2 regions of the Cryobacterium sp. TMB3-10 genome follow, and region 2 is predicted to be linked to the other one. Evidence: predicted binding sites of a transcription regulator. Region 2 holds the regulator's gene; the other holds the start of a gene.

Region 1 (11,580 bases), on a different contig from region 2:
GCGGCCTAGGGCACGATCGCGACGGTGATCTGGTCGCTGGCGGTCTGCTTCGCGAACGAGGCCGAGGTGGGCGTGGTCTGGATGAGCAGCTCGTAGGTGAACGACAGTGTGACGCTGGTGGCCGTCGGGTCGAGGGCCGACAGCACGTAGGTCTGTCCGTAGCTGTACGGCGCCTTCATGAGGTAGCCGGGCACTATGGTGGTCTGGTCCACGAAGGGTGCGGGCGGCTCCAGCGCGCCCGTGGGCCCGGTGACGGCCGTAATGACGGTCATCTTGGACAGGAACACGTCCTGGCCGTCGTCGGTGCCGAGCGTGGCGCTGAGGGAGAGGCTCACGGGCTTGTTCGCGCCCGCGGTCCACTCGCCCATGTTCAGGCTCGAGGAGTAGTCCACGGTGAGAGCCGCATCCCCGGCCGTGATCTGGTGCCGGGTCGATCCCGTGGCCAAATCGTTCTCGATCGCCGTGATGGTGGCTTTGGCCTTCGGGGTCGCGGATGGGCTCGCCTCGAGGCCGGCCCAGGGGGCCTGACCGCAGGCGGCGAGAGTAATCGTGAGGCCGGCCGCACAGGCCAGCGCCGCAAGGCGGGTACGGGTTGACGTCGTCATGGGATCCCCCGGGGGTGCACTGGTGCGCGCGGCTGGTGCGCTGGTCTTGAGCATATCTTGTGAAAACCTTGCCCCCGACCGGGGGTCAGACCGTGTTTTGCCCTGACACAGTGGGGACTGTGAATGACAGCAACAACGCCACCCAGACCGCGCCCAGCCCGGATGCCCACGCCAACGAGTTCAATTCGATGGTGGCGGGCCTGCCGACGTACCGGTCCACCGTGGGCTGCATCGTTCCCGCGTACAACGAGGCCGACTCCATCGCCGGCGTGCTCGACTCGCTGCTGGCCCAGACCCGGCTGCCCGACGTCATCCACGTGGTGGTCAACAACACCACCGACGACACCGTGAAGATCGCCAGCCAGTACGCCGGCCCGCACGAGGTCGTCACCGACGGGGTGATGCAGTTCACCGAGGTGTTCGTGCACGACATCGGGGTCAACCCCGACAAGAAGGTCGGCGCGCTCAACTACGGCTTCTCACTCATCGAGGGCTGCGATTTCCTGCTCGGCGTCGACGGCGACACCACAGCGGCGCCGAACGCCGTCGAGCAGCTCGAGGCCGAGATCGCCTCGGACACCCGCGTCGGCGGCATCTCCGCGATCTACAGCATCGACGACACCGTGATCCAGGGCCTCGTCCCCAGCTTCCTCATCGCCGGCCAGCGCGCCCAGTTCGCCGCGTTCAACATGCAGAACATGCTGCGCGGCCGCAACATGGCCGTGCTCGGCGGCCAGTTCTCGATCTTCTCCATCAAGGCCCTGCGCGAGGTCATGGTCGACAGCCACCAGGCCACCCCGTGGGTCAAGGACAGCGAGGTGGAGGACTCCCTGCTCTCGCTGCAGATCAAGAGCGCCGGCTACCTCACCAAGATCAGCGCCCAGGCCCGCGCCAACGTGGGCGGCATGACCACGCTGCGCGGCCTGGATGCCCAGCAGGTCAAGTGGAACTTCGGCGCCATCGAGCTCATGTGGCCCGGTCAGCGCGGCGACACCAAGGGGCAGCCGTTCCACCCCAACCTGCGCCTGCGCTGGCTCGAGAACTTCTCGATGATCGTCAACGTCATCACCCGGGTGATGTTCTTCATCCTGCTGTTCGCTTCGCTGTCGATCGACGCGTTCGTGTTCAGCCCGATCTGGCTGATCCCGCCGGTCATCGCCATCCTGCTCAACTTCCGCACCGCCATGTCGATGAAGAGCCGCACCTGGAAGGACATCGTCTTCGCAATCGGGTTCCTCCCCGCCGAGATCTACATGTGGGTGCGGATCGGCCACTTCGTGCGCGCCTGGACCAAATTCGCCAGCAACAAGCAGGTCGACAACTGGGCCGAGCAGGCCAAGGCCGAGCGCGGCTCCGGCAACGCTTACCTGGTACCCCTCCTAGTGGGACTCGCCGCGGCGGCCGCGATGGTGTTCATCTGGTTGCAGCTACCCATCATGGTCCAGTCCACCATCCTGTGGATCGGATGGCCGATCCTTGGAGTGACCACAGTGCTGCAGACTTTGACTATGTTCTTCACACTGATCAAGCGCCACCGCGGCTACCGGGTGTGAGCGCCCACATCGAGGCCCTCGCCCTGCGCAAACTGCTCGCCCAGATGGGCGGCGACCAGAATATGCAGCGCCGCTTTGTGCACGACTTCGTGCACCTGTGGCACAGCCGGTCCAAGCGGCTGGCCGTGGCGCTGACCCAGCGATTCCCGGATGCCGAGGAAGCCCACGTGGTGTTGCTGAGCATCCGCTCGAGCAGCACCATGGTGGGGGCGGTCACGGTGGAGGCCACCGCCGCGATGATGCACGACGCCCTGCGCGACGGCGATATCGCGGGTTCGGTGAGTCACATGACCAGGCTCAACGAGGTCGGCGAGCTGGCCTGCTCCGACCTGGCCGCCATGTTCGCCCTGCAGCGCTAAGCCCCCGCCCGCCTCGTCGGTCGAGCTTGTCGAGACCCCGCGACGCGCCTACAAGACGCGCCCATCCCGTCGGTCGAGCCTGTCGAGACCCCGCGACCCGAAAGCGACCCCTAGTACGAGTCGCGCCCGGCCTGATCCGACGCCGCCAGCCGGTAGCCCACGCCGCGCACGGTCTCCAGCCAGCGCGGGGCGGTGAGGCTGTCACCGAGCTTGCGCCGCAGGTTGCTCAGGTGCGCCTCGACGGCACGCTTGTCGGCCTCGTTCACGTAGTACGACGTCACGTAGCTCTCGCCGCGCAGCAGCAGCGCCAGGTCGGCCTTGCTGCGCACCCGCCGCTTCGACTCGAGCAGTGCGGCCAGCAGGTCGAACTCGGTGCGGGTCAGGTCCAGCTCAGTGGTGCCGAGCATGGCCAGGCGCATGTCGTTACTCAGCCGCAGCCCGTTGTGCTCGATCCAGTCGTCGGCGCGTGCGTCACTGCTGGCGGATTCGGCGGTGCCGGCCTGGGGAAGCGGCACGGTCGCGACGTGCTGCCCGCTCATCGCAACCGGGGCCAGGCTCGGCGGCAGGTCGGCCGCCGGGGGAGCGGGCGCGGTGACCGGCGGAACGTACGCGGGGGTGTACTCGGGTTCCGCGGCGAGCTGTGCGCCGGCGGCCGGTGCGAACGCGGGGGCGGCGGGCTCGGTGATGACCTCGGTACCCTCCGGCGGCAGTGCCAGCCGGGGGCGGCGCAACATGGCGTCGATGCGGGCGCGCAGTTCGCGCGGCCGGAACGGCTTGGTGAGGTAGTCGTCGGCGCCGGACTCCAGGCCCTGCAGCGTGTCGATCTCTTCGTCGCGGGCGGTGAGCATCACGAGGTAGGTGGCGCTGAACGCGCGAATCCGCTTGGCGGTCTCGAACCCGTCCATGCCCGGCATGCTCACGTCGAGCGTGGTGACGATCGGGTCGTACGCGCGAACCGCACGCACCCCGTCGAGCCCGTTGCTCGTGGCGATGGTCTTGAACCCGGCCTGGGTGAGTACGGCTTCAAGCAGATGGCGGATGTCTGCGTCGTCCTCGATAATGACCGCTACCCTGCGTATTTCCCCGGTCGTCGACATACCTGAGTATATTACGCGGGTCGAGCATCCATCAGATAGGCCCGATTCGGCCCGCCGCCCGGCTACCAGCCGGCAGCGGCCGCGAGCTCGAGGGCCCGCTCGTTCCACCATTCGCCGGCGGCCGGACCGCCGTTGCAGGTGCCGTCGCTCTCGCCCGGCTCCTTCACCCACAGATTCGCGTCGCGCAAGGCCCCATCCGTTGTGGCCTCGGGAGTGCCGCCCAGGGCCCGCCCGGCAGGGTTGCACCATTCGCCGTTGCCGCCCCGGCCGTTGCGCGAGGTGTCGACGACGAAGTGGGCCCCGCCGGTGAGCGCGGAGACCGCCTCACCGAAGGCCTGCTCGGCGGCCGAGTCGTTGTAGTTCGAGACGTTGGTCGCGAAACCGCGCACCTGCGCGACGCCGGCGCGGTTGAGCAGATCGGCGGCGGTGGCCGGGGTGAGCCAGTCGGAGTGGCCGGCGTCGAGGTAGACCGTGGCGACCGTGGGCGCGAAAGCGGCCACGCCTTGCTGAATCTGTGCCACCCTCTGCTCCACGTTGCCGCACTCGGTGGCCAGCGCCAGCGCATCCGGTTCGAGAATAACCACGGATGCCTTCAGCGTCAGCGCCGTCGCGATGGAGGCCACCCAGGTGGGATAGTCGGTCTCCGAGAGGCCGCCGGCCGAGAAGTTGCCGCAGTCGCGGTCGGGGATGCCGTAGACCACGAACACCGGCGTCTGCCCGACCTCTTCGGCGGCATCCGCGATGGCGGTGACGTCGGCCTGCACGGTGTTCAGCGGGTACTTCTCCGGCATCAGCCAGATCGCGGTGGGCTGCTCGGCCAGCTTGCCGAGGGTGGCGGCCGCGGCGGAGTCCGGGTCGGCGACCGCGGCGGCGGTGGCAGCCACCTGCGCGGTCGAGTTCGGGTTGGTATAGAAGGAGCGGCCGGCGAGAGGGTTGCCGGCGGCTGCGCTGGTGGCGGTGACCGCGAAGCTGCCGATGAACAGGCCGAGCGCCACGATGGGCGCAGCGAGGGTGATGATGCCCAGGGAAAGGCCGAGACGACTACCGGTCGAGTCCATTTTGCAACCTTATCGCCCGCATCCGGCGTTCGCAGCCGGGGGCTGCTGCGCCCCGGCGGAGCGGCCCGCGCGGCGGGTTAGAGTTAGAGCGTGAATTCAGAAAAGGTCGATGTCGCCCTGATTGGCGGGGGAATCATGAGCGCCACCCTGGCCACCCTGCTCGCCGAACTGCAGCCGGACTGGAACATCCAGGTCTACGAGCGCCTCGGTGAGCTCGCGCAGGAGAGCTCCAACCCGTGGAACAACGCCGGGACCGGCCACGCCGCGCTCTGCGAACTCAACTACATGCCCCAGGCTGCCGACGGCACCGTCACGGCCGAGAAGGCCGTCGCCATCAACGAGCAGTTCCAGATCAGCCGCCAGCTCTGGTCGCACCTGGTGGAGACCGGGGTGCTGCCCGAGCCGGAGAAGTTCATCAACTCCACCCCGCACATGACCTTCGTGCACGGCACCGCCAACGTGGACTACCTGCGCAAGCGCATGGCCGTGCTCGCCGACCAGCCGCTGTTCGCCGGGATGGAATACAGCGAGGACCCCGCCGTCATCGAAAAGTGGACCCCGCTGCTGACCAAGAAGCGCGCCGCCAAGCAGAAGATCGCAGCGACCCGCATCGAGTCCGGCACCGACGTGGACTTCGGCGCCCTCACCCGCTACCTGTTCGCCTCGCTCAAGAAGCGCGGCACCGACGTGCACCTCAACCAGCAGGTCACCGCGCTCAAGCAGCTGGATGACGGCTCCTGGAAGCTCAAACTGCTCAGCCTGGTGGGTCGTTACACGAACACCGTCGAGGCCCGCTTCGTCTTCGTCGGTGCCGGCGGCGGCGCCCTTGCACTGCTGCAGAAGAGCGGCATCCCCGAGATCAAGGGTTTCGGCGGTTTCCCGATCAGCGGCCAGTTCCTGCGCACCGACAACCCCGCCATCGTCAAGCAGCACCAGGCCAAGGTCTACGGCAAGGCCGCCGTGGGCGCGCCGCCGATGTCGGTGCCGCACCTCGACACCCGGGTAGTGGATGGCGAGACCTCACTGCTCTTCGGCCCATTTGCCGGGTTCAGCCCCAAGTTCCTCAAGACCAGCACCTGGTTCGACCTGCCCTTCTCCGTGCGCGCGCACAACCTCGTGCCGATGCTCGCCGTGGCCAAGAACAACTTCGGCCTGATGAAGTACCTGGTCGGCGAGGTCTTTGCCTCCCGCACGGCCAAGCTCAACGCGCTGCGCGAGTTCATGCCCACGGCCAAGGCCGAGGACTGGGAGCTGATCACCGCCGGCCAGCGGGTGCAGGTCATGAAGAAGGACGCCAAGGCCGGCGGCATCCTGCAGTTCGGCACCGAGGTCATCACCTCCGCCGACGGCAGCATCGCCGGGCTCCTCGGCGCTTCGCCCGGAGCCTCCACCGCCGCGCCGATCATGGTCGACCTCCTCAAGCGCTGCTTCCCGAGCGAGTACTCCCGCTGGGAGCCGCAGCTGCGCGAGATGGTCCCGAGCCTGGGCACCAAACTCTCCGACGATCCCGCCGCGGCCGCCGCCTCCCTGGCCGCCACCGCCAAGACCCTGCACCTCACCGCGTAGGCGCGGCCGGCCGGCCTGCGCTGCGCCTGCGTCCCGCATCCGCTGCCCGACCGCGAGCTATGCGGGTCAGGCGCCGCTGTGCGGGTGGCGTGCCCCCCGCATAACGGCGCCTACCCCGCATAACGTCAAGACCGGCGGATGCGGCGCCCCGCCGGTTGAGCCACCCCGCATGACACCCACCACCTTGCATCCCACTCGAACATGTGTTCGACTGGATGCATGCGCTGGAGTGGACAGGAACTAACGACCGAGCAGGCCGGCGCGCTGCCCGGCCTGGCCCGGCTGAACAACCTGGTGCGCAGCGTCCGCACCCCCGAGTTCGACGGGATCACCTTCCACGAGGTGCTCGCCAAGTCCGCCCTCAACCGGGTGCCCGGCCAGAGTGCGATGCCCTTCGGCTGGACCATCAACCCGTACCGCGGCTGCTCTCATGCGTGCACCTATTGCTTCGCGCGCCCCACCCACAACTACCTCGACCTCGACGCGGGCAAGGACTTCGACAACGAGATCATCGTGAAGGTCAACGTGGCCGAGGTGCTCAGTAAGGAACTCGCCAAACCCACTTGGGGCAAGCATCCGGTGGCGCTGGGCACCAACACCGACCCCTACCAGCGGGCTGAGGGCCGCTACCGGCTGATGCCCGGCATCATCGCCGCGCTCGCCGACTCCGGCACCCCCTTCTCGATCCTCACCAAGGGCACCCTCCTGCGCCGGGACCTCGACCTGCTCCACGAGGCCAGCCAACAGGTGCCGGTGGACCTCGCCATGTCCATCGCCATCTACGACGACGCCCTGCAGCAGGCCGTCGAGCCGGGCACCCCGAGCACCAAGGCGCGCCTGGCCACGGTCAGCGCAATCCGCGACAAGGGCATGGACTGCTCGGTTTTCCTGATGCCGATCCTGCCGTTCCTCACCGACACCAAGGCGCACCTCGACGAGGCCATGCGCCAGGCCAAGGCCGCCGGCGCCACCGGGGTGCTCTACAGCGCCCTCTACCTCAAGCCCGGGGTCAAGGAGTGGTACTTCCAGTGGCTCGAGCAGGATCATCCCGAGCTCATGCCCCAGTATCGCGAGCTTTACAAACGCGGGACCTACGCGCCCAAGGAGTACCGCCAGTGGTTGGCCGAGCGCATCCAGCCGCTGATCCGCGCGCACGGCCTGCAGCGACGCCGGGAGGACCCGGCGACCGGCGGCATCCTCTCCAAGCCGCTGACCGCGCCCAGCAACCCCAACTCCCCGCCGCCGTCCCTCATCGCCGCCGAACTCCCGCCCGAATTCTCACCCACTCTGTTTTGACCCTCACCGAGCACACACCACCGTCGAACCGGCTGCCCGCCAACCCCCGCACACCTGAGATAATCAGACGCGGAGAGGGCGTAATGTCACTTGGGTTACCCGACCACCTGGTCAAGGCCACGCTCAGCCGTGCCCTCGCCCGGGCGTCGCACTGGTTCGGCCTGGTCTGCCTGGCCGGCGCCCTGTTCTCGGTCCTGGCGCTGAGCGTGTTCCCGGTCACCGAGCGGCTGCAGATCACCGTCGCCGCGATCCTCGGCATGGGCGCCCTGCTGGCGGTCCTCGCCCGCTGGCGCACGGTGCCGCTGACCATCGCCTACCTGCTGGTCGGCGCCCTGTGCACCTACCTGTTCACCAGCGCGGTGCTGGGCATGCCCGGCGTCTTCCCGTCCTCGGACATGTTTCTGATCTCGCTGCCCAAGATGGCCCTGATCATGGTCGGCGGCGCCGGCACCGGCGCGCTCGTCGGCGTGCTGTGGAGCACCCTGGGCTTCCTCCTCGCCGAGGCCGCCGCCACCCTTGCCATCTCGCAGACCCCCGTGCCCGACCGCCCCGACGTGTTCACCGTCGTCACCTACCTGTTCTTGGTCGGCGTGATGCTGCTCGACGGCCTCGCCCGCCGCACCGGACGCGCCGCCCAGCCCGCCATCCACCGCGCCGTGCAAGACGACGAGTCCCGCATCCTGCGCCACGACTTCGACGTGCGCGCCATCGCCCTCATGCACGACACCACCCTCAACCAGCTGGTGTCGGTGGCCCGCGCCAAACCCGGCCCGCTCAGCCGCGGCCTCGAGGCCGGCCTCCGCGAAACCCTGCAGACCCTCGCCGAGCGAGACTGGCTCACCCACGTCGACGAGCGCACCGCCGCCGCGGCGGGCAACGACGGATGGCTGTCCAGCGCCGTGTTCCGCGCCATCGACCGTATGCGCGACCGTGGCCTCGTCGTGGACATCACCGGCGACAAAGAGGCCCTGGCGCGCCTGGACCCGCAGAGCGACAAGGAGCTGGGCCTGGCGGTTCAGCAATGCCTGGTCAACGTGCTGCTGCACGCCGGCATCGTCACCGCCGAAGTGGTCATCGACGCCGACGGTCAGAACGTCTCGGTGATGGTGCTCGACGCCGGCCGCGGTTTCATGGAGTCCGAGACCGGCAACGACAGGCTCGGGCTGCGCCAGTCGGTACGCAAACGCATCGAACGGCTCGGCGGCTCCGTGGTGATCTGGTCCCGTCCCGGCGCCGGCACCTCGGTGTTACTGACCCTGCCCGCCCCGCCCATCGTGCCGAGCACCATCGCCGCGGCCGCCGAAGTCGCTGCCGAAACCGCCCCCGCCGCGGCTGCGGCCGCCGCCGAAACAGCCCCCGCCTCGACCACCGAGACCGACCCAGCCACCACCCCCACCGACAAGGCCACCCCGTGACCGCCCATCGCGCCACGCAGCAGCGCCTCGACCCGCTGGGCACCCTCGCCGCCTGGCCGCTGTCGCCAGCGATCGCCTCGATCGTGCTCTGCTACTCGGTGATCGCCACGGTCCTGCAACAGGACCAGATCCGAAACCCCCTGATGGCCACCCTCGCCGTGCTGGCCATGGCCGCCGCCGCGGCCACCCTGGTGATCGGCACCCAACCGGCGCGGTCGCCGTTCGGCCGCCGGATCCACCTGATCATGGCCGGCTTCGCCCTGCTCGGGTACGTCTGCGAGCAGCTCAGCCGGTGGGGCGACAACCTACTCGTCCAAGACGACTTCGGCCCGGTCTGCATCGGTTTCCTCCTCCTGGCGCTGGCCCCCTACCGGCCGTGGCGGGAGATCGCCCTCTCCGGCGCCGTCGCCAGCGTCGTCGCCATCCTGATCACCGTGCCGCAAGCCGGCTCCTATGAAGTGCACGTCCCCGTCGCCGTGTACGCGATCGTCTCGGTCACCCAGATCCTCGCGCCCACCGCCGCCGGCGCCGCGTACTCGCGCCGCATCGTGCGCTCGATCCTGGCCTGGCAGACGGATGCCCGCCGCGCCATCGTCGCCCGCACCGAAGAAGCCCGCGGCCAGATGGCCCGGGCCGTGGTGGAGCAGCAGGTCTTCGCCCTGAAGTCCGGCGTCATCCCGTTCCTCGCCGAGCTCCTCGAGCGTGGCACCGTCACCGCCCTGGACGTGGCGCAGGCCGGCCAGCTCGCCGCCGAGGTTCGCCGCACCCTGGTCGCAGAGATCGACCGCACCTGGCTGGACTCCGTGGCCACCCGGGAACGTGCCGCCCTGGCCGAGCGCGGTACCCCGGGCCTGCTCGTCGTGGCCGACCCCGAGCACCGGGCCACAGCGTTCCGCGCCGAACAGCGTGCCGCCACCGCCGCCCTGATCGGGGCCCTCTGCGCCGCGCCCGGCTTCGACCCGCACAGCCTCGTCGTGCAGATCACCGGCTCGAGCACCCCCACGCCGCCCCGGCCCGCCCCGGCCACCCTCACCGCCCCCAGGCCAACCCTCACCAAAACGGCACCGCCGACATCCGTCGCGGTCGACACCATCACCATCCAGGCCGCCCTCGACCTGCCGCCCCGCAAGGTGCGCGCGCTGCTGCGCCCCTACCTCGGTGTCATCAGGGTGGTCTTCGCCAACGTGCGGGTCACCGTGCGGCGCCCCTCGCTCACCATCGAGTTCGACGGCGCCCGCGACCCGCACCAGGTTGGGCCACCCCGGGAGGCCCTGGCGACCCCGGCCACCCCCGCCGGGGTTCGCGCCAAGCAACCGCCCCGCCAAGTACGCTGAACCTCAAGAAACAAGACGTACAAGACGTATAAGAGGGCGGTACCGGCGGTAATGGCGAAACTGTATTTCCGATACGGGGCGATGAACAGCGGCAAGAGCACCTCGATGCTCCAGGCCGCCTACAACTATGAGGAGCGCGGCCACCGGGTGTTGCTGGCCAAGCCGTCGGTCGACACCAAGGGCGACCGCGGCATCCTCTCCCGCCTGGGCGTCACCCGCGGCGTCGACTTTCTGCTCACCCCCGAGACGGATGCCTACGCCCTGTTCCAGCAGCACCGGCACGAGACCGAGGCAACCACAGGGCTCGACGTCAGCGCCCTGCTCGTCGACGAGGCACAGTTCCTCACCGAAACCCAGGTCGACGACCTGCTGCGCATCGCGATCCTCGAGAACATCCCGGTGCTCGCCTACGGCATCCGCACCGACTTCCAGACCGTGGCCTTCCCGGGCAGCCGCCGGCTGCTCGAGGTGTCGCACAGCCTCGAAGAACTCAAAACCATCTGTCGGTGCGGTCGCAAGGCCGTCTTCAACGGGCGCAAGGTCGACGGCGCGTTCGTCTTCGACGGCGACCAGGTAGCAATCGACGGCGTCGAGGTGACCTACGAGTCGCTCTGCGGCTCCTGCTACCTCGAGGAGAGCCACGGCGTGCTCAACAACCGACGCCGGGAACCGGCGGAGCGAGGGCGCTCAATCGGCGTGGATTCGCACGAAGCGAGTCCGGCCACCGAGAGCGCCCCAGCTTGCCCCCCGGCAAGTTCCCCATCATCACCCTAGGGAAGCATCCGCGGCGGCAAAAGCCGTCATTTATCAGGGCACTCGATTCCGCACGGCAGAAGAGGCAGATATGCACAGGTTCCGCGTTGCGCTGATCGACGACCACGAGATCGTGGCGCGCGGGTTCGCCGGCCTGTTCGCCACCCTGCCCGAGATCGAGGTGGTGGCCACCGTCGCCACGGTCGCCGAGCTGCTGGCCGAGGTGGGGGAGACCCCGGTCGACCTGGTGATCCTCGACCTGCGCCTCTCCGACGGCTCCACCGTCACCGGCAACGTCGACCGGCTGCGGGCCACCGGCGCGGCCGTGCTCGCGTTCACCGGCGGTGACGACGCGGGTCTCATGCGCGCCGCCGCCCGCAGCGGTGTGCTCGGCGTGGTGCGCAAATCCGAACCCACCGACGTGCTGCTCGACGCGGTCACCCGGGCAGCGGCCGGCGACACCATCGCCTCCACCGAGTGGGCGGCAGCGCTGGATGGCGACCCCGACCTCTCCGATGCCGGCCTGAGCCCCCGCGAGCGGGAG
Region 2 (11,580 bases):
GGAAGCCGGAGTGGAGTTCCCGATCCTGCCCGGAATCATGCCCGTCACCAGCCCCGGCAGGCTGCGGCGCATCCTCGAGCTCTCCGGGGAGGAACTGCCCGCCGAACTCTCGATCCAGCTCGAAGTGGAACCCACCCTCGAGGGCCAGCGCGAGATCGGCGTCAGCCACGCCGCCGCCCTCGCCGAGAAGCTCATCGCCGGCGGGGCTCCCGGCCTGCACCTCTACGCCTTCAACCAGCACGAGACCGTGCTCGCCGTGCTCGACCGCGCCGGCGCGCTCGCACCGGCACAACCGGTCGTCTCCGCTCACAACCCACCTCCGACCCATCCCTCGACCAGCCCTGCCGACACCCGTGCCGGAATCCACTCCACGAAGGACCACTACTGATGACCATCACCGTCCCCGCATTCCCCACCGGAACGATCCTCGGCTACCCGCGGATCGGCCGCCGCCGCGAACTGAAGAAGGCCGTCGAAGCCTTCTGGGCCGGCCGGATCGACGCCGCTCAACTCGAAGCCACCGCGGCAGCCCTGCGCAACACCACCCGGGAGCGGCTCGTCGGCCTCGGGCTCGGCCGCAGCGACTCGTCGATTCCGGAGAGCTTCTCCTTCTATGACCAGGTGCTGGATGCGGCGGTGACCGTCGGCGCCATCCCCACCCGCTTCGCCGGTCTCGTCGACGCCGACGGTCACCTCGACCTCGCCGGCTACTTCACCCTGGCCCGCGGCGCCGGCGAGAACCTGCCGCTCGAAATGACCAAGTGGTTCGATTCCAATTACCACTATCTGGTGCCGGAAATCGGCCCGGAGACGAACTTCCACCTCGCCAGCGACCGCATCGTGCGGGAATTCGACGAGGCCGTCGCCGCCGGCTTCCTCACCCGACCCGTCATCGTGGGTCCGGTCACCTTCCTGCTCCTGGCCAAGCCGAGCGAAACGGCCCCGGCCGGCTTTCACCCGCTCGATCGCCTCGACGACCTGCTGCCGGTCTACGCCACCCTGATCGAGCGCCTCGCCGCCGCGGGTGCAGAGTGGGTACAGCTGGACGAACCGGCCCTCGTCAGCGAGAGCATCGACATCCCGCGCGACCGTGCCCTCGCCGCCCTCGCCCGGGCCTACGACACCCTCGGCGGCCTCGACAGGCGGCCCGGACTGTTCGTGGCCGCGCCCTACGGCAGCCTCGACGACGCCCTACCCGTTCTGGCCAAGACCCCGGTCGAGGCCATCGGCCTGGACCTCGTGCGCGGCACGGTGCCCGCCGACGTGCCCGGCCTGGCCGACACCACCCTCGTGGCCGGCGTGATCGACGGTCACAACATCTGGCGCGGCGACCTCGCGGCGGCGTTCGACAAGGTGGCCCAGCTGGGCGCGCTGAGCGACCGGATCGCGGTCTCCAGCTCCACCTCGCTGCTGCACCTGCCGCACGACGTCACCGACGAGACCAAGCTCGGCGCCGACCTCACCGGCTGGCTGGCGTTCGCCGACCAGAAGATCGGTCAGGTCGCCACCCTCGCTCGCGGCCTCTCCGAGGGGCAGGCTGCCGTGCAGGCCGATCTCGACGCGGCCACCGCGTCGCTGGAGGCGCGCCGGGTCTCGCCCGGCGTGCGTGACGGAGCCGTACGCGCCCGCCTCGACACCCTCACCCCGGCCGACTTCAGCCGCGGCGACTACGAGGCCCGCCTGGCCGCTCAGGATGCCGTGCTCGACCTGCCCCCGCTGCCGACCACGACCATCGGCTCGTTCCCGCAGACGAGCGATATCCGCCGCGCTCGCGCCCGCCTGGTCTCGGGTGAACTCGCATCCGCCGACTACCAGGAGCTCATGCGCGCCGAGATCGGCCGGGTCGTGCAGCTGCAGGAAGACCTCGGCCTCGACGTTCTCGTGCACGGTGAACCCGAGCGCAACGACATGGTGCAGTACTTCGCCGAGAACCTCGATGGCTTCACCGTCACCGAGAACGGCTGGGTGCAGTCCTACGGCAGCCGGTGCACCCGTCCGTCGATCCTGTGGGGCGACGTCCGGCGGCCGGCGCCCATCACCGTGGAGTGGTCCAGCTACACCCAGACCCTCACCGAGAAGCCGGTCAAGGGGATGCTCACCGGACCGGTCACCATCCTGGCCTGGTCGTTCGTGCGCGACGACCAGCCGCTGGGGGAGACCGCCCGGCAAGTGGCGCTCGCGCTGCGCGACGAGATCGGTGACCTCGAGGCGGCCGGTATCCGGGTGGTGCAGGTCGACGAGCCCGCGCTGCGCGAGCTGCTGCCCCTGAAGAAGAAGGACCACGCCGACTACCTGGATTGGTCGGTCGGGTCGTTCAGGCTCGCTACCGCGGGGGTCGCCGACCAGACCCAGATCCACACCCACCTCTGCTACTCGGAGTTCGGGGTCGTCATCGACGCGATCCGCAACCTGGACGCCGACGTGACCAGCATCGAGGCCGCTCGGTCGAAGATGGAGGTCGTCGCCGACCTGCAGACCAGTGGCTTCGACCACGGCATCGGCCCGGGCGTCTACGACATCCACTCGCCGCGGGTGCCCGGTGTGGCCGAGATCACCGAACTTCTCGAGCGGGCCCTGCAATCGATCCCCGCTCGCCAGGTCTGGGTGAACCCGGACTGCGGACTGAAGACCCGCGGGTATGCGGAGACCGTAGAGTCCCTGCGCAACATCGTCGATGCCACCCGCGCAGTTCGGGCGACGCTGGTCTGACCTGGCCCGCCCTGACTACGCCGGCACAACACGAAGGCCCGACCCCTCGCGGGGTCGGGCCTGTTGTGTGCCTGGAGCGTTGCGGATCTAGACCGAACGCAACACCGCGACGACCTTGCCGAGGACCTCGGCGAAGTCACCCAGGATCGGCTCGAAGTTGGTGTTGCGGGGGAGCAGCCAGGTGTGGCCGTCGCGCTGTCGCAGCACCTTCACCGTGGCTTCGCCGTCGAGCATGGCGGCGACGATCTCGCCGTTCTCCGCGGTCTTCTGCTGGCGGATGACCACCCAGTCGCCATCGCAGATGGCGGCGTCGATCATCGAATCACCGACGACCTTGAGCATGAACAGCTCGCCCTTGCCCACCAGTTGGCGGGGGAGCGGGAAGATCTCGTCGATCTGCTGGTCGGCCATGATCGGGATACCGGCGGCGATGCGGCCGACGAGCGGCACCATCGCCGCATCACCCACCTGGATGCCGGACTGGTAGTCATCGGCGGCGCCTGGCGTGACCTCCTCTGAGGACTGAGGCAGCTCGATGAGCACCTCGAGTGCGCGCGGCCGGTGCGGGTCGCGCCGCAGGTACCCGCTCAGCTCGAGCTGGTGCAGCTGGTGGGTCACGCTCGACAACGAGGACAGACCAACGGCGTCGCCGATCTCGCGCATGCTCGGCGGGTAACCGCGGTCGCGCACCGAACGCTGGATGACGTCCATCACCGCGCGCTGTTTGTCGCTCAGGCTCTTGCGGCGTCGCGTGCCGCCCTTGTCCCGAGGTGTGCTCTGTTGTGCCACGTTGACGCTCCTCTGGTTAGTCGGTTCGGGCTGGTGCTGGTGGGGCTCGTGCTCGCCGGGCTGGTGCTCGTCGAGCTCATACTTCTCGGGCTCGGGCAGCAATGTCGGTGGTGTCTGTTTGAGTGCAGCTACCCGATCGAAACTGTAGCCACAGAGCAGCGGTTCGTAGACATGCATTCGAGTGTGTTGCGGAATCTGTCTCCATAATATCCGGAAACAGGGTTGATTGTTCGAACACTCGAAGATATATTCGGAACATAGATTCGCATCTGGCCCTCCCGGCCGAGGGCCAGATGCGTTACCAGGAGGTTTGACATGAGCGCAGCATATGCAGCACCGGACAACCACAGCCCGGCCACCCCGCCCACCACACACCTGCGGCTGACCCGCCGCGGGCGGGCCGTTTTCACGGCCCTCGCCGCAGTGCCCCTGGTACTCGGCGTCATCGGCATCGCCGTCAACGGCGGCATGGCCGCGGCAGAGGGCAGCGCGGGTATCGGCGCGGCCGCGTTCGACTACGTCACCATTGAGGCCGGCCAGTCGCTCTGGCAGCTGGCCGAGTCTGTCGCCCCCGGACAAGACCCGCGCGACGTGATCATCGACATCGTCAACCTCAACCAGCTGTCCTCCGAGGCCGTGCAGCCCGGCCAGCGCCTCGCCCTTCCCGCCGACTACTGAGCCGCTCAGCCCGAGCCGCTCAGCCCGGAGCCGATCAGCCCGGAGCTGCTCGCCCCGCCCCGCCTCGGATACGAGGGGTCGGCCGCGGGCGCAACTAAGCTTGTTCGGGTGACCAGCCTCGACGACCTGCCCCTGCGTGCCAACCTCCGCGGACAAACCCCTTACGGAGCACCCCAGCTGCACGTGCCGGTGGCGTTGAACGTCAACGAGAACACCCACCCGATCCCGCCCGCGGTCGCCGCCGACATCGCGGAGGCCCTGGCCGAGGCGATCCTCACCGTCAACCGGTACCCCGACCGGGAATTCAGCCCGCTGCGCGACGCCCTCGCGGGCTACCTCGGTCACGGTCTCACCCGCGACAACATCTGGGCCGCCAACGGTTCCAACGAGGTTCTGCAGCAGGTTCTGCAGGCCTTCGGTGGGCCGGGCCGGTCGCTGCTCGGCTACGCGCCGACCTACTCGATGTACTCGATCCTCGCCTCCGGCACCGATACCCGCTGGATCCCCGGCGGCCGCGACGCCGACTACGAACTTTCGCCGGAGACCGCCGCCCGCTGGGTGGAGGAAACCTCGCCCGACATCGTCTTCCTCTGCTCACCGAACAACCCGACCGGCACCCCGTTGTCGCTGGAGACCATCGCGGCCGTCTACGACGCCACCCCCGGCATCGTTGTCGTCGACGAGGCCTACGCCGAGTTCGCACCGGACGGCACCGACAGCGCCCTCACCCTGCTGCCCGGCCGGGAGCGCCTGCTCGTGTCCCGGACCATGAGCAAGGCCTTCGCTTTCGCCGGCGTGCGGCTGGGCTACCTGGCCGCCGACCCGGCTGTCACGGATGCGCTACGCCTGGTCCGGCTGCCCTACCACCTGTCCGCCCTCACCCAGGCGGCGGCCGTGGCCGCGCTCGCCCACACCGGTGAGATGCTCGCCATGGTCGACGACATCCGGGTGCAACGCGATCGCCTGGTGACCGAACTGACGAACCTCGGCTTCAGCCCACTGCGCAGCGGAAGCAACTTCGTGTTATTCGGCGGAGTCTCCGACCCGCACGCGATCTTCCAAGCGCTCCTGGCCGAAGGCATCCTGATCCGCGACGTCGGTATCCCCGGCCACCTCCGGGTCTCGGCCGGCACCGAAGCCGAGACGAGCGCGTTCCTGGCCGCCATCGCACGGCTCCGCCCGATAGCCGAATAAACTAACGCCATGAGCAACGTCACGCCCTCGCCTCGCCGTGCCCACCTGCAGCGCGAAACGAGCGAATCGAGCATCGACCTCTCGATCAACCTCGACGGCACCGGGGTGAGCGACATCCACACCAGCGTGCCGTTCTACGACCACCTGCTCACGGCGTTCGCGAAGCACTCGCTGACCGATCTCACCGTGCACGCCAAGGGCGACATCGAGATCGATGTGCACCACACCGTCGAGGACATCGGCATCGTCCTGGGCCAGGCCATCAAGCAGGCCCTCGGTGACAAGGCTGGCATCTCCCGATACGGCGACGCCCTGGTGCCGCTGGACGAAGCCCTCGTGCAGGCCGTCGTGGACATCTCCGGTCGGCCGTACCTGGTGCACACCGGCGAGCCCGCCGGATTCGAATTCCACCTCATCGGCGGGCACTTCACCGGCTCGATGGTGCGGCACGTTTTCGAGGCCATCTCCTTCAACGCCGCGTTGACCGTGCACGTCACCGTCCTCGGCGGCCGCGACCCCCACCACATCGCCGAAGCCGAGTTCAAGGCCTTCGCCCGAGCCTTCCGCCAGGCCAAGGCCTACGACCCGCTGGTCTCCGGCATCCCGTCCACCAAGGGCGCACTGTGACCTCGGTCGTCGTCCTGGACTACGGCACGGGCAATGTGCACTCGGCCGTCAAGGCGCTCGAACTCGCCGGCGCCGACGTCACCCTCACCGGCGACCGCAAGCTCGCGCTCGAGGCCGACGGACTCCTGGTCCCCGGCGTCGGCGCGTTCAGCGCCGTGATGGCGGCGCTGAACGACGCCCACGGCGGCGACATCATCGACAAGCGCCTCTCCGGCGGGCGGCCGGTGATGGGCATCTGCGTGGGCATGCAGGTCATGTTCGAACACGGCGTCGAGCGCGGCATCGACACCGCGGGCCTCGGCGAGTGGCCGGGAACCGTCACCGCCCTGCCGGCACCGGTACTGCCGCACATGGGCTGGAACACGGTCACGCCCGACCCCGACACCGTGCTGTTCCGCGGGCTGGAAGAGGAACGGTTCTACTTCGTGCACTCCTATGCCGCCCAGGAATGGAGCCTCGACGTGATGCCGCCCTTCCCGGTTCCCCGCCTCACCTGGGCCGAGCACGGCGCCCCGTTCCTCGCCGCCGTGGAGAACGGTCCGTTGTCGGCCACCCAGTTCCACCCCGAGAAGAGCGGCGACGCGGGCATCCGGCTGCTGAAGAACTGGCTCGGCACGCTCCGCGACTAGACATTCCCCCGTCGGTCGCTCCATCGCGGCCGCACCAACACGAAAAGGTCACCACAGCACATCATGAGCGAGTTCAACAAGACCCCGAAGCTGGTCCTCCTGCCCGCCGTCGACGTCGCCGACGGCAAGGCCGTCCGTCTCACCCAGGGTGAGGCCGGTACCGAGACCAACTACGGCGACCCGATGGATGCCGCCCTCGACTGGGCGAACCAGGGCGCGGAGTGGATCCACCTCGTCGACCTCGACGCCGCATTCGGGCGCGGTAACAACACCGCTGTGCTCAAGAAGGTCATCAAGCAGCTCCGCGGCGTGAATGTGGAGCTCTCCGGCGGCATCCGCGACGACAAGTCGCTCGAAGCGGCGCTGAACACCGGCGTCAAGCGAATCAACCTGGGCACCGCCGCACTGGAGAACCCCGAGTGGGCCGCCAGCGTGATCGCCCAGTACGGCGACGCCATCGCGGTGGGACTGGATGTGCGCGGCACCACCCTTGCCGCCCGCGGCTGGACCAAGGACGGCGGCGACCTGTGGCAGGTGCTGGAGCGCCTCGAAGAGGCCCGCTGCACCCGCTACGTCGTCACCGACGTCACCAAGGACGGCACCCTCAAGGGACCGAACATCGAACTGCTGCGCGAAGTGATGGAGCGCACCCACCGCCCCGTGATCGCCTCCGGAGGTATCTCCAGCCTCGACGACATCGCCGCGCTGCGCGAACTGGTACCCCTCGGCCTGGAAGGCGCGATCGTGGGCAAGGCCCTCTACGCGGGCGCCTTCACCCTCGCCGAGGCGCTGGATGTCTCCGGCGCGTAACCTCGGCTCGACCGGTCGGCCTGACCCCGTCGGCGGCTCCGCCGGTGGGGCTGCCGGCGACACGTCCGCGGATTCGGCCGGCCAGCCCTGGGCGAACCGGTCGCTGGAGGACACCGCGTTCGCCGACGACGACGGCCTCGCGCCGCCCGCCCTGCTGCGCGCGCTCCGCCGCTTTCAGGCCCGCGAGACCGGCGAGGAGGACGTCGTCGACGCCTTCCGTTCGGCGCGCCTGCTGATCCCTCTGGTCACCGCCCTCGGCGCGGATGAGGCCGGCACCGTTTCAGACGGAGCCGCCGGCCCGCACGGGCTGCGGGTGGACAAGACCCAGGAACTGTCGATCATCACCGTGGCCGGCCCGGACGGCCGCGCGGTGCTCCCGGTGTTCTCCTCGGCCGCGGCCATGCACCAGTGGAACGCCCAGGCGCGCCCGGTGCCCGCCGACGCCGTGCGGGTGGCACTGGCGGCGGCCCAGGAGAGCACCGACCTCGTGGTGCTCGACCCCACCGCCGACACCGAGTTCGCGGTGCGCCGACCGGCGCTCTGGGCGATCGCCCAGGGCGCGCCCTGGACCCCCAGCTACGCCAGCCGCTCCGTCGCCGTGGCGTTCGAGGAGTCCATCGCGACCGAGCTGTCAGTGCTCTCCGTGAGCCTGACCGCGGGCGACCCGCAGTCCCGGCTGGCGGGGCCCGAACTGATCGTGCGCCTCGAACTCGTCGACGGGCTCAGCCGTGCCCTCCTGGACGCCACCCTGGCCCGCCTCGCGGCGCGCTGGGCGGCCAACGATGTGATCGCCACCGGGGTGGACTCCCTGCGGGTGCAGCTCGTCGCCTCGGCCTGACCCTCCACGCCCGCCGGCCGCCCGGCCCATCCGTCACCCGCAGAAACAACTGTTGCCCAAGCGGACATGTGCGCCCGGCGCACCGGGCGCAGATGTCCGCATCGGCAACAGATAAGAGCGGCTTTACGAGCCGATGTCGGGGGTATCGGCAAGGATGGGTAGATGACGGAGATCCTCCAGCGCCTCTCACCGGCCACCCGCACCTGGTTCTCCGGCGCGTTCGATGCGCCCACCGAGGCCCAGCTCGGCGCCTGGGACGCCATCTCCCGCGGATCGCACACCCTCGTCGTCGCGCCCACCGGGTCGGGCAAGACCCTGGCCGCGTTCCTCTGGGCCCTCGACAAGCTGTACTCGACCTCCACGACACCGGTTGAACAGGATGCGGCCGCCGCGCCCACGGGCACCCGGGTTCTGTACATCTCGCCGCTGAAGGCTCTCGGCGTTGACGTGGAACGCAACCTGCGCGCCCCGTTGGTGGGCATCGGCCAGGCCGCCGAACGGCTGGGCCTGGCGCCGGTGCGGGTGACCGTTGGCGTGCGCAGCGGCGACACCCCCGCCGCGGACCGCCGGGCGCTCGTGAAGACACCGCCAGAGATCCTCATCACCACCCCCGAATCGCTCTTCCTGATGCTCACGTCCGCCGCCCGCGAGTCCCTGCGCGGCGTCGACACCGTCATCATCGACGAGATCCACGCCGTCGCGGCCAGCAAGCGCGGCGCCCACCTCGCCGTGTCCCTCGAACGCCTCGACGCGCTCCTGGCCACCCCCGCGCAGCGGATCGGCCTGTCCGCCACGGTGCGGCCGGCGTCTGAGGTGGCCCGGTTCCTCGGCGGTCAAGCACCCGTGGAGATCGTGGCGCCCAAGAACGAGAAGCGGTTCGACCTGCGCGTCGTGGTGCCCGTGGACGACATGACCCAGCTCGGCGCCGTGCCCGCCTCGGAGGGCGCCACCTCCGCCGCGGCCCCGCAAACCGGGTCGATCTGGCCGCACGTGGAAGAAGCCATCGTGGACGCCGTGCTCGCGCACTCCTCCTCGATCGTGTTCGCCAACTCCCGCCGCCTCGCCGAACGGCTCACCGCCCGGTTCAACGAGATCTACAGTGAGCGGCTCGCCGCGGCCGAGGAGGCCGAGCTGGTGCTCGCGGGCGGCCCGGACGCCGGGGGAGCGGCCGGTGCCCAGGCCGGCGCAGCATCCGCTGCCCGAACGACCGCCACCGCACCGCCACCGCGGCCGCCCGCCGAGCTGATGGGCGGCAGCGGCCAGACCGAAGGTGCCGAGCTGCTCCTCGCCCGCGCCCACCACGGCTCGGTCAGCAAGGAACAGCGGGCCATGATCGAGGACGACCTCAAGTCCGGCCGGCTGCGTTGCGTGGTGGCCACGTCGAGCCTGGAACTCGGCATCGACATGGGCGAGGTCGACCTGGTCGTGCAGGTGGAATCGCCGCCGTCGGTGGCCAGCGGCCTGCAACGCGTGGGCCGGGCCGGCCACCAGGTCGGCGAGGTGTCCAGGGGCATCATCTTCCCCAAGCACCGGGCCGACCTCATCCACGCCACCGTCGCCGCCGAGCGGATGGTGTCGGGCATGATCGAGTCGCTGCAGGTGCCCGCGAACCCCCTCGACATCCTCGCCCAGCAGACCATCGCCGCCGTCGCGCTCGAACCCATCGACGCCGAGGAATGGTTCGACGCCGTACGGCGCAGCGCCCCGTTCGCCACCCTGCCCCGCTCCGCCTACGAGGCCACCCTCGACCTGCTCGCCGGACGCTACCCGTCCGATCAGTTCGCCGAACTGCGCCCACGGATCATCTGGGACCGCGACACCGGCCTGCTCACCGGCCGGCCCGGCGCACAGCGCCTGGCCGTCACCAGCGGCGGCACCATCCCCGACCGTGGCCTGTTCGGAGTCTTCATGGTCGGCGGCGACCAGCCCACCGGCCGTCGGGTCGGCGAGCTCGATGAGGAGATGGTCTACGAGTCCCGCGTCGGTGACGTCTTCGCGCTCGGCGCCACGAGTTGGCGCATCCAGGAGATCACCCACGACAGGGTGCTCGTGCTGCCCGCGTTCGGCGAACCGGGCCGGCTGCCGTTCTGGAAGGGCGACGGCCTGGGCCGGCCCGCCGAGCTTGGCGCGGCCATCGGCGCGTTCCTCCGCGAGGTGTCCGCGCTCACGCCCGCGAAGGCCCGAGCCCGCTGCCTGGCCGTCGGCCTCGACGAACGGGCGGTCACCAACCTGCTGGTCTTCCTCGACGAGCAGCGTGCAGCCACCCGCTACCTGCCCACCGACCAGACCCTGGTCGTCGAGAGGTTCCGCGACGAGCTCGGCGACTGGCGAGTCATCCTGCACTCCCCGTTCGGCCTCACCGTGCACGCCCCGTGGGCCCTGGCGGTCGGCGCGCGGGTGCGGGAACGCTTCGGCATCGACGGCGCCTGCGTCGCCAGCGACGACGGCATCGTCGTGCGCATCCCCGACACCGAGGCCGAACCGCCCGGCGCCGACCTCTTCGTCTTCGACCCCGACGAACTCGAGCAATTGGTCACCGACGAGGTCGGCGGCTCCGCCCTGTTCGCCTCCAGATTCAGGGAGTGCGCCGCCCGGGCGCTGCTGCTGCCCCGGTACCGGCCGGGCAGCCGCTCACCGCTCTGGCAGCAACGCCAGAAAGCCGCCCAGCTGCTCGACGTGGCGCGCGAATACCCGTCGTTCCCGATCATCCTCGAAACCATCCGCGAATGCCTGCAGGATGTCTACGACCTGCCCGCCCTCGTGGCCCTGGCCAAGCAGGTGGCCAGCCGCGCCATCCGCCTGGTGGAGACCAGCACCGACTCGGCCAGCCCGTTCGCCAACGCCCTGCTCTTCGGTTACGTCGCGGCGTTCATGTACGAGGGCGACTCGCCGCTGGCCGAACGCCGGGCCACCGCCCTCTCGATCGACTCCGGCCTGCTCGCCGAACTGCTCGGGCGGGTGGAACTGCGGGAGCTGCTCGATCCCGTCGTGATCGACCGTACCGACGCGGAGCTGCAGCGCCTGGCCCCCGACCGCCGGGCCAAGGGCCTGGAGGGCGTGGCCGACCTGCTCCGCGGGCTCGGCCCGCTCACCGTGGCCGAGGTCGCCGCCCGACTGCAAGCCGCGACCGGCGTGGCCGAACGGAGCGAGCCGGCGGATGCGGTCGGTGAGTCGGAGTCCGACGGCGCCTCCGCCCCGCCCGCCGCCGGCGAGGCCGAGGCGCGTGCACACCTGGATGCGCTCACCGCCGCGCGCCGCGCCCTCAGGGTGGGCATCGCCGGCGAGGAGCGCTGGGCGGTGATCGAG

Evidence for each region. The regulator LexA, encoded in region 2, represses DNA repair genes until DNA is damaged. The targets are predictions, from matches to a motif close to TCGAACANNTGTTCGA.
Region 1: E3T22_RS17180 (Rv2578c family radical SAM protein) is a predicted target of LexA. The motif match lies at 6,434-6,449, and genes of this name have one in related genera.

The regions. Positions count from the first base shown of each region.
Region 1 covers NZ_SOGH01000031.1:226,901-238,480, reverse strand. The annotation lists gene E3T22_RS17210 (hypothetical protein) at 6-605, opposite strand; gene E3T22_RS17205 (glycosyltransferase) at 725-2,158, shown strand; gene E3T22_RS17200 (hypothetical protein) at 2,155-2,517, shown strand; gene E3T22_RS17195 (response regulator transcription factor) at 2,628-3,614, opposite strand; gene E3T22_RS17190 (glycoside hydrolase family 6 protein) at 3,677-4,672, opposite strand; gene E3T22_RS17185 (malate:quinone oxidoreductase) at 4,763-6,238, shown strand; gene E3T22_RS17180 (Rv2578c family radical SAM protein) at 6,458-7,534, shown strand; gene E3T22_RS17175 (sensor histidine kinase) at 7,618-8,949, shown strand; gene E3T22_RS17170 (hypothetical protein) at 8,946-10,283, shown strand; gene E3T22_RS17165 (thymidine kinase) at 10,335-11,057, shown strand; gene E3T22_RS17160 (response regulator transcription factor) at 11,128-11,580, shown strand, end outside.
Region 2 covers NZ_SOGH01000021.1:127,597-139,176, forward strand. The annotation lists gene E3T22_RS12005 (methylenetetrahydrofolate reductase) at 1-388, shown strand, start outside; gene metE (5-methyltetrahydropteroyltriglutamate--homocysteine S-methyltransferase) at 388-2,709, shown strand; gene lexA (transcriptional repressor LexA) at 2,797-3,498, opposite strand; gene E3T22_RS12020 (LysM peptidoglycan-binding domain-containing protein) at 3,814-4,176, shown strand; gene E3T22_RS12025 (histidinol-phosphate transaminase) at 4,285-5,370, shown strand; gene hisB (imidazoleglycerol-phosphate dehydratase HisB) at 5,380-5,997, shown strand; gene hisH (imidazole glycerol phosphate synthase subunit HisH) at 5,994-6,626, shown strand; gene priA (bifunctional 1-(5-phosphoribosyl)-5-((5-phosphoribosylamino)methylideneamino)imidazole-4-carboxamide isomerase/phosphoribosylanthranilate isomerase PriA) at 6,690-7,436, shown strand; gene E3T22_RS12045 (SseB family protein) at 7,420-8,274, shown strand; gene E3T22_RS12050 (DEAD/DEAH box helicase) at 8,437-11,580, shown strand, end outside.